DNA from 3 places in the Photorhabdus akhurstii genome. Region 3 is predicted to be linked to each of the others. Evidence: predicted binding sites of a transcription regulator. Region 3 holds the regulator's gene; each other region holds the start of a gene.
What was found. Region 3 encodes PurR, which represses purine synthesis genes. Its sites were predicted from a motif close to CANGCAAACGTTTGCNTG; they were not measured.
Positions count from the first base shown of each region.

Region 1: the regulator PurR is predicted to act here: its motif matches at 1,856-1,873, upstream of purH (bifunctional phosphoribosylaminoimidazolecarboxamide formyltransferase/IMP cyclohydrolase).
Region 2: the regulator PurR is predicted to act here: its motif matches at 1,675-1,692, upstream of purL (phosphoribosylformylglycinamidine synthase).

Region 1 covers NZ_CP020335.1:528,944-533,336, forward strand. The annotation lists gene purD (phosphoribosylamine--glycine ligase) at 1-102, opposite strand, end outside; gene purH (bifunctional phosphoribosylaminoimidazolecarboxamide formyltransferase/IMP cyclohydrolase) at 125-1,714, opposite strand; rRNA gene B0X70_RS02315 (16S ribosomal RNA) at 2,300-3,844, shown strand; tRNA gene B0X70_RS02320 (tRNA-Glu) at 3,927-4,002, shown strand; rRNA gene B0X70_RS02325 (23S ribosomal RNA) at 4,188-4,393, shown strand, end outside.
Region 2 covers NZ_CP020335.1:4,011,623-4,016,015, forward strand. The annotation lists gene purL (phosphoribosylformylglycinamidine synthase) at 1-1,591, opposite strand, end outside; gene mltF (membrane-bound lytic murein transglycosylase MltF) at 1,858-3,273, shown strand; gene B0X70_RS16930 (Orn/Lys/Arg family decarboxylase) at 3,405-4,393, shown strand, end outside.
Region 3 covers NZ_CP020335.1:2,989,053-2,993,445, reverse strand. The annotation lists gene punC (purine nucleoside transporter PunC) at 1-408, opposite strand, end outside; gene punR (DNA-binding transcriptional activator PunR) at 556-1,464, shown strand; gene purR (HTH-type transcriptional repressor PurR) at 1,471-2,496, opposite strand; gene B0X70_RS13090 (Grx4 family monothiol glutaredoxin) at 3,188-3,535, shown strand; gene rnt (ribonuclease T) at 3,648-4,304, opposite strand; gene gloA (lactoylglutathione lyase) at 4,304-4,393, opposite strand, start outside.

The DNA.
Region 1 (4,393 bases), 2.5 Mb from region 3:
ATTTCCTGGAGCGACATAGACTTTATCAGCTAAAGGAGATTGGGCTGCTTTCCATGCCAGAGCATGTTCGCGTCCACCGCTACCAACAATTAAAATATTCATCAGATTAACTCCTGCTTATTGATTAGTGGCGAAAGTGGCGCATGCCGGTGAAAATCATAGCAATACCGTGTTCATCAGCCGCGGCAATCACTTCGTCGTCACGGATTGAACCGCCGGGTTGGATAATGCAACTCACGCCGACAACTGCGGCGGCATCAATACCGTCACGGAATGGGAAAAATGCGTCAGACGCCATTGCACATCCCTGAACTTCCAAGCTTTCATCGGCTGCTTTGATCCCTGCAATTTTTGCGGAATAGACACGGCTCATTTGGCCTGCGCCAATACCGATGGTCATATCATTTTTTGCGTAAACAATGGCATTGGATTTGACAAATTTAGCAACCTTCCAGCAGAACAGAGCATCTTTCATTTCTTGCTCAGTAGGTTGACGTTTGGAAACTACACGTAAGTTAGTTGCTGCTACCATTCCAAGATCGCGATCTTGTACCAGTAGACCTCCGTTAACTCGTTTAAAATCAAGGCCAGCAATTCGGGTTTCCCATTCACCACATACCAGAACGCGGACATTTTGCTTAGTAGCCAATATCGGCAATGCCTCTTCATCCACTGAGGGGGCGATAATCACCTCTACAAATTGGCGGTCGATAATGGTTTGTGCGGTCTTAGCATCAAGTTCACGGTTGAAAGCAATAATACCGCCGAAAGCGGAGGTTGGATCTGTTTTGAATGCGCGATCATAAGCTTCGTGAATATCTTTCCCAATGGCTACACCGCAGGGGTTAGCATGCTTAACAATAACGCATGCGGACTCGGTGAATTCTTTAACGCATTCCAGGGCTGCATCTGTATCTGCAATGTTATTATAGGAAAGAGCTTTACCTTGTAACTGAGTTGCAGTTGCAATAGATGATTCAGAGAGATTTTCTTCTATATAGAAGGCAGCATCCTGATGACTGTTCTCACCGTAGCGCATATCTTGTTTTTTAATAAAATTCAAATTCAGAGTACGGGGGAAACGTCCTGATGGCTGAGTAGTATCGCCATAATAAGGAGGAACCAGCTTGCCAAAATAGTTAGCAATCATGCTGTCATAAGCGGCGGTGTGCTCAAAAGCCTTAATGGCTAAATCGAAGCGGGTCGATTGTGTTAATGACCCCTGATTGTTATCCATCTCTTCAATGATTTTTTCATAATCATTACTATTAACCACAATTGCTACATCTTTATGGTTCTTAGCCGCAGAACGAACCATAGTTGGGCCGCCGATATCAATGTTTTCAACAGCATCTGCTAAAGTGCAATCGGGTTTAGCTACGGTCTGGGCGAATGGATATAGATTCACAACCACCATATCGATCGGTGAGATTTGGTGTTGTGCCATGATTTCATCATCTTGTCCACGGCGGCCAAGGATTCCGCCATGTACTTTAGGATGCAACGTCTTAACACGGCCATCCATCATTTCAGGAAAGCCGGTGTAATCTGAAACTTCAGTAACCTTTAGATCTGATTCAGCGAGTAAACGAGCTGTGCCACCAGTGGAAAGCAATTCGACACCGCGTTGAGATAAGGCTTTTGCAAATTCAACAACCCCTGATTTATCGGAAACACTAAGCAGGGCACGACGGATTGGACGAAGCTGTTGCATTGATTTGATCCCTTGGATTTTGTAAGGCAGTAACATGTTATTGGGAAGAACCCACTATATCAGGACATAAAAAATGGGCACTGCAATAACATTTCAATATAGTCAGATAAAATCGCTTGATGATTTTAACCAACGGATTGTAACGAAAACGTTTGCGTGATGCTCGATAAATTTTCATCCAACTAGCCATTTGTGGATAAATCTGTTGGTAAGTAGGTATAAGGCGGGGTGTTGCTGTGGAATTAATCAAACGATCAATTTTTTTCAAAATAATTATTGCCAGCGCCAGAGAACTCCCTATAATGCGCCACCACTGACCGACACAACGCTGATAAACATTGTGAGGTCAGGCAGAGAGAAAGCGAATAAGCGCTTGACTCTGCGGGCGAAAAGCGTAATATACGCAGCCCGGCTGAACGAGAATGTTATTTTTTGATTCAGCCTGCTCTTTAACAATTAATCAGACAATCTGTGTGGGCACTCACAAGACCGTATCACAAAAAATATGTTTTAAAGTCTTGAAGAGTGAACAACAGTTAATTCATTACGAACTAATTAGTCAGAATTCTTTGAGCATCAAGCTTTCAATTGAAGAGTTTGATCATGGCTCAGATTGAACGCTGGCGGCAGGCCTAACACATGCAAGTCGGGCGGTAACAGGAAAGCGCTTGCGCTTTTGCTGACGAGCGGCGGACGGGTGAGTAATGTCTGGGGATCTGCCCGAGGGCGGGGGATAACCACTGGAAACGGTGGCTAATACCGCATAATGTCGCAAGACCAAAGTGGGGGACCTGAAAGGGCCTCACGCCGTCGGATGAACCCAGATGGGATTAGCTGGTAGGTAGGGTAATGGCCTACCTAGGCGACGATCTCTAGCTGGTCTGAGAGGATGACCAGCCACACTGGGACTGAGACACGGCCCAGACTCCTACGGGAGGCAGCAGTGGGGAATATTGCACAATGGGCGCAAGCCTGATGCAGCCATGCCGCGTGTATGAAGAAGGCCTTCGGGTTGTAAAGTACTTTCAGCGGGGAGGAAGAATTTAGCTTGAACAGAGTTGGATTTTGACGTTACCCGCAGAAGAAGCACCGGCTAACTCCGTGCCAGCAGCCGCGGTAATACGGAGGGTGCGAGCGTTAATCGGAATGACTGGGCGTAAAGCGCACGCAGGCGGTCAATTAAGTTAGATGTGAAATCCCCGGGCTCAACCTGGGAATGGCATCTAAGACTGGTTGACTGGAGTCTCGTAGAGGGGGGTAGAATTCCATGTGTAGCGGTGAAATGCGTAGAGATGTGGAGGAATACCGGTGGCGAAGGCGGCCCCCTGGACGAAGACTGACGCTCAGGTGCGAAAGCGTGGGGAGCAAACAGGATTAGATACCCTGGTAGTCCACGCTGTAAACGATGTCGATTTGGAGGTTGTGGCCTTGAGCTGTGGCTTCCGAAGCTAACGCGTTAAATCGACCGCCTGGGGAGTACGGCCGCAAGGTTAAAACTCAAATGAATTGACGGGGGCCCGCACAAGCGGTGGAGCATGTGGTTTAATTCGATGCAACGCGAAGAACCTTACCTACTCTTGACATCCTCAGAATTTGCTGGAGACAGCGAAGTGCCTTCGGGAACTGAGAGACAGGTGCTGCATGGCTGTCGTCAGCTCGTGTTGTGAAATGTTGGGTTAAGTCCCGCAACGAGCGCAACCCTTATCCTTTGTTGCCAGCACGTCGAGGTGGGAACTCAAAGGAGACTGCCGGTGATAAACCGGAGGAAGGTGGGGATGACGTCAAGTCATCATGGCCCTTACGAGTAGGGCTACACACGTGCTACAATGGCGGATACAAAGTGAAGCGACCTCGCGAGAGCAAGCGGAACACACAAAGTCTGTCGTAGTCCGGATTGGAGTCTGCAACTCGACTCCATGAAGTCGGAATCGCTAGTAATCGTAGATCAGCATGCTACGGTGAATACGTTCCCGGGCCTTGTACACACCGCCCGTCACACCATGGGAGTGGGTTGCAAAAGAAGTCGGTAGCTTAACCGCGAGGAGGGCGCTGACCACTTTGTGGCTCATGACTGGGGTGAAGTCGTAACAAGGTAACCGTAGGGGAACCTGCGGTTGGATCACCTCCTTACCTGAGATAGGTTAAGTGCAGTGCTCACACAGATTGTCTGATGAAAGTCGAGAGCAAGGGAGTCTGCGAAGCCGACCATAGGGTCCCCTTCGTCTAGAGGCCTAGGACACCGCCCTTTCACGGCGGTAACAGGGGTTCGAATCCCCTAGGGGACGCCACTTGCAGGATAACGGGTGAAAGGCGTTGTCGATGTGTCTTTAAGCGGATTTTAGGAATCTGTTTAGCGATATAAGCTCTTTAACAATCTGGAACAAGCTGAAAAATTGAAACACTCAGTAATATCGACAAGGTATTATTGAGGCGTCTCTCAAGCTGAGCAATCCGAGACTTTTTCGGGTTGTGAGGTTAAGCGAATAAGCGTACACGGTGGATGCCTAGGCAGTCAGAGGCGATGAAGGACGTGCTAATCTGCGAAAAGCGTCGGTAAGCTGATATGAAGCGATATAGCCGGCGATGTCCGAATGGGGAAACCCAGTGCAATGCGTTGCACTATCATTAACTGAATCCATAGGTTAATGAGGCGAACCGGGGGAACTGAAACATCTCAGT
Region 2 (4,393 bases), 1.0 Mb from region 3:
TAAGAATTTTGCGCAGCTCAAACCGTCCACCGCGACCACCGTCACTGACCAGCTCAGGCATGGCATTGGAAAGCCCACCAGCACCAACATCATGAATGAACAGAATCGGGTTGTTTTCACCTAACTGCCAACAGCGATCGATCACTTCCTGACAACGGCGCTCCATTTCCGGGTTATCCCGTTGAACAGAAGCAAAATCCAGATCAGCATCGGATTGCCCCGACGCCATAGAAGATGCAGCCCCCCCACCTAAACCAATGTTCATGGACGGGCCACCGAGCACAATTAGTTTTGCGCCAACAGAAATTTCACCTTTTTTGACATGTTCATCTCGGATATTACCGATCCCACCGGCCAGCATGATGGGTTTGTGATAACCACGTAATTCTCTGCCGTTATGACTGTTGACTTTTTCTTCATAGGTACGGAAATAACCCAACAACGCCGGGCGACCAAATTCATTATTAAATGCCGCGCCCCCTAAAGGGCCTTCCATCATAATATCCAAGGCGCTAACAATGCGTTCCGGTTTACCGAAATCCTCTTCCCACGGCTGTTCAAAACCCGGTATCCGCAGATTAGATACCGAGAATCCCACCAGACCCGCTTTTGGCTTAGCGCCACGCCCGGTCGCCCCTTCATCGCGGATTTCGCCGCCAGAACCTGTCGATGCGCCCGGCCAAGGAGAAATCGCAGTCGGGTGATTATGCGTTTCCACTTTCATCAGAATATGGGCCTGCTCCTGATGGTAATCATATGAACCGTTTTCCGCACTGGCAAAGAAACGGCCGACAGAAGATCCCTCCATCACAGCAGCGTTATCTTTATAGGCTGACAGAACATAATCAGGTGTCTGCTCATAGGTGTTTTTAATCATTTTGAACAATGATTTTGACTGTGCCTCACCATCAATAATCCAGTCAGCATTAAAGATTTTATGGCGGCAATGTTCAGAGTTAGCCTGAGCAAACATATAAAGTTCAACATCTGTTGGATTGCGCCCTAATTTCTGGAAAGCCTCCATCAGATAATCAATTTCATCCGAAGCCAACGCCAATCCAAGCTCCGTATTGGCTTGCTCCAACGCGCCGCGTCCTGCTTGCAGAATATCAATGCGTTTTAACGGAACAGGTTGTTGACGAGAAAACAATTTTTCCGCCTGTTCCAATTGAGTAAAGACCGTTTCCATCATCCGATCATGCAACAGTGATGACAATATTTGCCACTGTGCATCACTCATTTCACCACTTTGGATGTAATAAGCCAGGCCACGCTCCAGACGCACAACCTGGGACAGACCACAATTGTGAGCAATATCGGTTGCTTTGGAAGACCACGGGGAAATCGTTCCTGGACGAGGCGTCACTAACAGTAACGTACCTTGGGGTTCATGTTCAGCCAGCGAAGGTCCATATTTCAGTAACTGTTGTAACTTTGCTGAATCAACATCACTCAAAGGTGCATTAATCTCTGCAAAATGAACATATTCCGCATAAATATCATTGACCGGAAGTTGCTGTTCTTGACACACAGAAAGGAGTTTAGTGATACGAAATGCAGATAAAGCAGGTGAACCACGTAGAATTTTCATAGTAATCAATTCTCTCATCTTAGAAGCAAAGCTTAATAGATGCCTAAGGGGAAATGAGTGCATTATAGAGGATTGTCATCCATGACGAAACCGTTTGCGTGACGATTATTACCGCCAATTATCCTTTGTCCAAGTCATGTAAATAGTATCAATTAGGTTGCACAGCCGGTTTTTGTTCCGCAAAATGCTCAGTCACTGGAAATTTAACCATAATAAAATAGCGCGTTTCCGCATAGCACCACACCGCGTTACACCGAGATAACATATTGAATAATATAAAAATAAATTATTTCGTTATCATTGTTATCGCTCTTTTTTCTGCCGCCATCATCAGTCTGAACATCAGTTGGCCGAATAAACAGCAGGAGCAGATTAACAGGATCATGACCAGAGGAGAGCTACGGATCAGCACCATTAGCTCACCTCTGATCCACCTTACCAGTAAGAAAGAACCAAATGGATTCGATTACGAACTGGCACAACGCTTTGCTGATTATCTTGGCGTCAAATTGGAAATCAAATTCAGAAAAAATATCAATCAGTTATTCGACGACCTAGAAAATGGCGACGCTGATTTTCTGGCCGCCGGCTTGACCTATCATCAAGAAAGGCTGGCTCAAACCCGCGCAGGTCCGGCTTACTATTCTGTATCCCAACAACTGATTTATCGCAAAGGAACTCCACGCCCTCGCTCTTTTAAAGAGTTAAAAGGTAAACTGCTGGTCGCTTCTGGTTCTGCTCATGTCAGCACATTGAAAAAGCTAAAAACAGATTTATTTCCTGAACTCGAATGGAAGGAGACACAGCAATATAACACTCGCGAACTACTGGAACAGGTATCAGAAGGTAAACTGGATTATACATTAGGTGACTCGATTAATGTCGCGTTACAACAACGTACTCACCCTAATCTGGCCGTCGCTTTTGATGTGAGCGAAGATAACCCGCTGACATGGTATTTAAAACGCATTGACGACTACAGCCTTTACGCTGCCATGCTGGATTTTTTTAGCCAGCTAACGGAAAAAAATGTCATGCCCCGATTGGAGGAGAAATATTTTGGTCACGTCCACTCATTTGACTATTTCGATACACTCTCTTTTCTCAGCGCCATTGATAATATCCTGCCCATCTATCGGCCACTATTTGAAAAATATTCCGGTGATATCAGTTGGCAATTACTCGCTGCCATTGCCTGGCAAGAGTCACATTGGGACCCACTGGCAACCTCACCCACGGGTGTGCGTGGCCTGATGATGTTAACCAGCCAGACCGCTAAAGGGTTAGGCGTCGTTGATCGCCTTGATCCAGAGGAGAGTATTAAGGGCGGCGCAATCTATCTGCAAAATCTAATGAAACGATTACCTGAAAATATTCCTAAAGATGAGCGTATCTGGTTTGCACTGGCTGCTTACAATATGGGTTATGGACATATGTTAGATGCCCGTAAACTGACGGCATCACAAAAAGGAAATCCTGATAGCTGGCTTGATGTCAAAAAACGGCTCCCGCTATTAAGTCAGAAAAAATATTATACAAATACCGCCTATGGTTATGCCCGTGGACATGAAGCATATCGCTATATTGAAAATATTCGCCGTTATCAGCTTAGTTTAGTCGGATATTTACAAGCCAAAGAAAATCGAAAAAAACTAATTTCCCAAGAAAACCAACCAAAATAAAAGTAAACAAATATAAGGCTCTAAGGAGTCAATTACAGCCATTATATATCCTCAGTTATATTATGTTTGACAACTAATCCAACTAACCATACTAAATTCGTCAAGACACTATCTCTCCCAAAGGATAAATCATGATTAATTTAGATATTAACGAACAAAACAAAATTATGGTTGTCAGCAGCCATGTATTTAGTCCGACGACTGCGAATGGTCGTGCTTTTACAGAGTTAATCGAAGCATTAAAAAAGAACAATTTCGCTGTTATCCTGGCTGCTACATTCCAAGATGGCATAGCCACAGTTTCTTCTGATTCTTCACTATGCTGTATTTTTGTTGATTGGACTTCAGGAGATAATAACTACGAATCTCATAAGCAAGTCTTAGAATTACTGAAAGAAATACGCAAACACAATACAACCATTCCGGTATTGTTGACCGCGGAATATTCCAGCATCGACACGCTGACACTTGAAGTCATGGGATTGGCAGATGAATTTGTCTGGATGCTTGAAGATACGGCTGGATTTATCGCTTCTCGCGCCGGTTCGCTAATTAAGAAATATCACGCTCAATTATTACCTCCTTTCACTCGTGCATTACTGCAATATACCCAAGAATCACCAGAATATTCCTGGACTGCCCCCGGACATCAAGGCGGTGTCGCACTGACTAAGACGGCGGCAGGAAGAGAATTAATTAATTTCTTTGGGGAAAATCTATTCCGAAGTGATATTGGAATAGAAAGAAAAATACTTGGCTCACTGCTAGATCATACCGGTGCTATTAAAGAGTCAGAAGAATATGCCGCAACGATTTTTGGCGCCCATCAAAGCTATTGCGTTCTTAACGGTACTTCGGGTTCTAACCGTATTATCATGGGCGCCATTATTGGTGAGAAAGAGATTGTTATATGCGATCGCAATTGCCATAAATCTATTGGACAAGGTTTAATCATGACCGGAGCTTTGCCCGTATATCTTATTCCCCAACGCAACCGCTATGGTATTATTGGTCCCATTCCCAGAGATCAATTTCAACCAGAATATATCCAACAACTCATTAATAAACACCCACTAAAAGAGTGCGCAGTAGACAATAAGCCTGTTTATGCGGTCATCAC
Region 3 (4,393 bases):
CATAATCGTTGCGAAAACACGTTTGGTACGATTGGAATCGTAACGATCAATAACTAATGCTTGCCATGAGACGGCGGCTGAACACACACCTATGGCTTGGACAAAACGCAAAACTAAAAGTTGGGTGGAATCTGTTATCCACATCATTCCCAGACAGCCAATAGAAAACAGGGATAGGCCGGTGATAATAATCGGTTTTCTGCCAAAGCGATCTGAAAGAGGCCCCCACAAAAGTTGCGCAAAGGCGAAACCTGCAAGAAAGATGCTTAGGCTGGCACTAATTGCGTTTGCTGATGTCCCTAATTCTTGTTGCATAGCACCGAATGCTGGCAGATACATATCAATAGCCAGATAACCTAGCATACTCAAGCCTGCAAGGTAGAACATGAACTGACTTGAGTTTTTCATTTGATTACTCTCTTTGAATGTCATGATTAAAATAATTTGCAGTGATAGGTAGATAACAATATTGACACATATTCTATACGTCGTGATTTTTACTTGTGAAATGGTAATATTTGCATAGTGCTGTGAAAAAAATTGAAAGGTAAAATTATGTGGTCGGAATATTCGCTTGAAGTCGTGGATGCGGTTGCCAGAACAGGCAGTTTTAGTGCCGCTGCATTGGAGCTTCACCGTGTCCCTTCTGCGATCAGTTATACCGTAAGACAATTGGAAGAGTGGCTTGCCGTTTCGTTGTTTGAGCGTCATCATCGGGATGTAGAATTAACTGAGGCAGGCGCTATTTTTATCAAAGAAGCTCGCTCTGTTATCAAAAAAATGATTGATACTCGTCACCAATGTCAACAAGTTGCAAACGGCTGGCGAGGGCAATTTAATATTGCTATTGATCGCGTTGTCAAACCAGAACGTAGTCGTCAGCTTATTCTTGATTTTTACCACCATTTTCCTGATATAGAACTTTTTATTCATCAGGAAGTGTTTAATGGTGTGTGGGATGCGCTGGTGGATAGTCGAGTTGATGTTGCCATTGGGGCAACCCGAGTGGTTCCTGTCGGGGAAAGGTATAGTTTCCGAGATATGGGGTTTATGCCTTGGTTATGTGTGGTTAGCGCAGACCATGAGTTGACTCAATTGCCGGGGCCGCTATCTGATGACCAAATGCGGCCTTATCCAAGTTTGTGCCTTGAAGATACATCTCGTAATTTACCGAAGCGTGACACCTGGAATCTTGATAACCAGCGCAGGCTGGTAGTTCCTGATTGGGAGTCTGGTCTGTCTTGTTTAAACGAAGGGTTATGTGTAGGAATGGTGCCTAAGCATAGGGCGATGCCGCTTATTCGGCAGAAGAAATTAGCCGTGCTGGAATTGGAACAGCCTTTACCAGACAGTCCATGTTGTTTGGCATGGGTACAAAACAGCCATTCTCCAGCATTAAGTTGGTTGCTTGACTACCTTGGCGATAGTGAAACTCTTAATGCTGAATGGCTTCAAGATGAATAAAGCGGGTTAACGGCGATAGTCGATAAATGGACCATCGACGACAGAGCGTCGTTCAACCAAGCGTGGATGTACTTCAATAGTTTGTGCATCTTCACGTTTGTTGACGATTCTGTCCAATAACATAGAAAACGCCATTTGTCCCAGTCGTTCTTTTGGCTGATGAATGGTGGTCAATGCCGGAGAGAAATAACGAGCGTTGCGTATATTGTCATAACCGATGATAGAAATATCCTGCGGGACGCGTAATCCTGATTCATCAGCAGCGCAAATAGCCCCCATAGCCATAACATCTCCGCCGCAGAAAACCGCAGTCGGACGCTGTTTTTGATGCAGAATTTGATGCATGGCTTTATAGCCCGATTCTGGCTCAAAATCCCCCTGAATAATCCATTCTTCTCTGATCGGAATATTGGCTTCTTTTAACGCCTTCAAGAATCCTTGATGGCGACCACCGCCGGTATTTCGTGCCAGAGGGCCGGGGATCGCGCCAATATCACGATGGCCACGCTCGATAAGATAACGACCAGCCAGATAACCTCCGTGGAATGCGTTATCAATAATCGTATCGGTGAAGTCGCTTCTGGCTTGACCCCAATCCATAACGACCATTGGAATATTACGATAATCTTCCAACATTCCCAACAACTGTTCCGGGTATTCTGAACACATAATCAACAGTCCATCCACACGTTTTTGTGCCAGCATGGCGAGATAGGCTTTCTGTTTATCAATGTTATTGTGTGAGTTACATAAAATCAGCGTATAGCCTTTGCTATAACAACTGTTTTCAACAGCCTCAATGACTTCAGCAAAATAGGGGGCTTCACTGGACGTTGCAAGTAATCCGATCGATTTTGTGTGGTTAACTTTCAGACTGCGAGCGACGGCGCTGGGTGAATAATTCAGTGTCTTAATAGCAGCCCAAACGGCAGCTTTAGTATCTTCAGCGACGAAGCGGGTTTTATTAATAACATGGGATACGGTAGTGGTTGAGACACCAGCGTGTTTAGCCACATCTTTGATCGTTGCCATGAGGTGAAAGACTCCTGACCTTTTGGTCTAAATTTAAAACGCTTTGTTAATCATTTGCCAGCCCTTTTACACAAGGGCTGGCAATAAGTTAGCGATAAATCTTGGATTTTGTCTGATCTGGCTCAAAAGTGAAAGCAATAATCAGTGTTATAAAATGAATGGTAATCGCTATTTATGCTTTTCCTTATGTAAGGGCAATTAACCATCTCGATAGACTGGTTTTTGTCGTTATAAACTTTTTATTCTGAGGAGGCTTTATGAATACCGATTTGAAACTTGGTTTATTTACTGCTGTTAGCACGTTGGTGATGATTGCCATTTTTGCCGCTCTTTGCTTGATCTTTGCCTGATTTGAGCTGATGAGATGGATTAAAAATTGACTTTACGTTTAAAAGAAATTGGGCGGATAGTCTCAGTGGTTTATCTGCCCTTTGCCTTTGGGTGTTAAAATAGAGAGTAATGAATTAATCTGATGGTTGTTAAGCCCACCCCAGAACCAAAAGCTTTCACTGCTGCGCCGGTAAATTTCTGGTCGTCCTGGCAACTTCTACGATAAATAACAGTGAAAATGATGCCATCTGCATCAGGATAAGAAAAGATCAGGATACATCTTAGTGAGAGAAAATGGTATTCTCCGTAGTATTGTGACGATGTTGGTTATCAACATAGTGTTGGTTTAAAGGAAATAAAAATGATGACTATTGAGAAGATTGAGCGCCAAATTAAAGAAAACCCAATTTTATTGTATATGAAGGGTTCTCCTAAATTGCCAAGTTGTGGATTTTCTGCGCAGGCTGTTCAGGCTTTATCTGCATGTGGTGAACGTTTTGCTTACGTAGATATTTTGCAAAATCCAGATATTCGTGCAGAATTGCCAAAATATGCTAATTGGCCAACCTTTCCTCAACTTTGGGTAGCAGGTGAGTTGATAGGTGGATGCGATATTATCATTGAAATGTATCAGCGTGGTGAGTTACAAACATTAATCAAAGAAACTGCTGATAAATATCGTCCCGAAGACGAAGACGCGACAGAGTAATTTTTTAATTACTTACAGACAGATTATTATGCTATCTCCCCATATATTGATATATGGGGGGGTATTATTGCTTAATTTAGATTTGATTATATTAATCTAGCCGTTCAGCTATTTATCCGTTTTTTTCTTCTGTTGCGGTCGTTAATGGCCAGCCACCAAGTTGTTTCCAACGGTTAACCATTTCACAGAATAATTCAGCGGTACGATCAGTATCATATAAAGCGCTGTGAGCTTGATGATTGTCGAATGGGATACCGGCGGTGATGCAGGCTTTTGCTAAGATTGTTTGTCCTAATACCAGACCACCTAAAGCAGCGGTGTCAAAAGTTGCAAACGGATGGAACGGATTTCGCTTTAGTCCGGTGCGTTCCGCGGCAGCCATAACAAAGCTATGATCGAAGCTAGCATTGTGAGCAACGATAATTGCCCGATTACAATGATTATTTTTTATCCCTTTACGAACCATTTTAAAAATAGCGTGTAGAGCTTCATATTCGCTCACTGCTCCACGTAGCGGATTTAATGGATCAATGCCGGTGAACTCCAGGGCTGCTGGTTCAAGATTGGCTCCTTCAAATGGCTCAATATGGAAGTGAAGCGATTCGCTAGGCGTTAGCCAACCTTCACCATCCATCTTCAGTGTAACGGCGGCAATTTCAAGTAATGCGTCTGTTTTGGCATTAAAGCCGCCAGTTTCAACATCAATAACAACAGGGTAATAACCTCGAAAACGTCCACTAAGGACGTTTGGCTCTTTTTTATCAGACATCAGATCGAGTTACCCAGAGCGTTGCTGGCATTTTTATTTTCAATCAGTTCAATTTTGTAACCATCTGGATCTTCAACGAAAGCAATAAC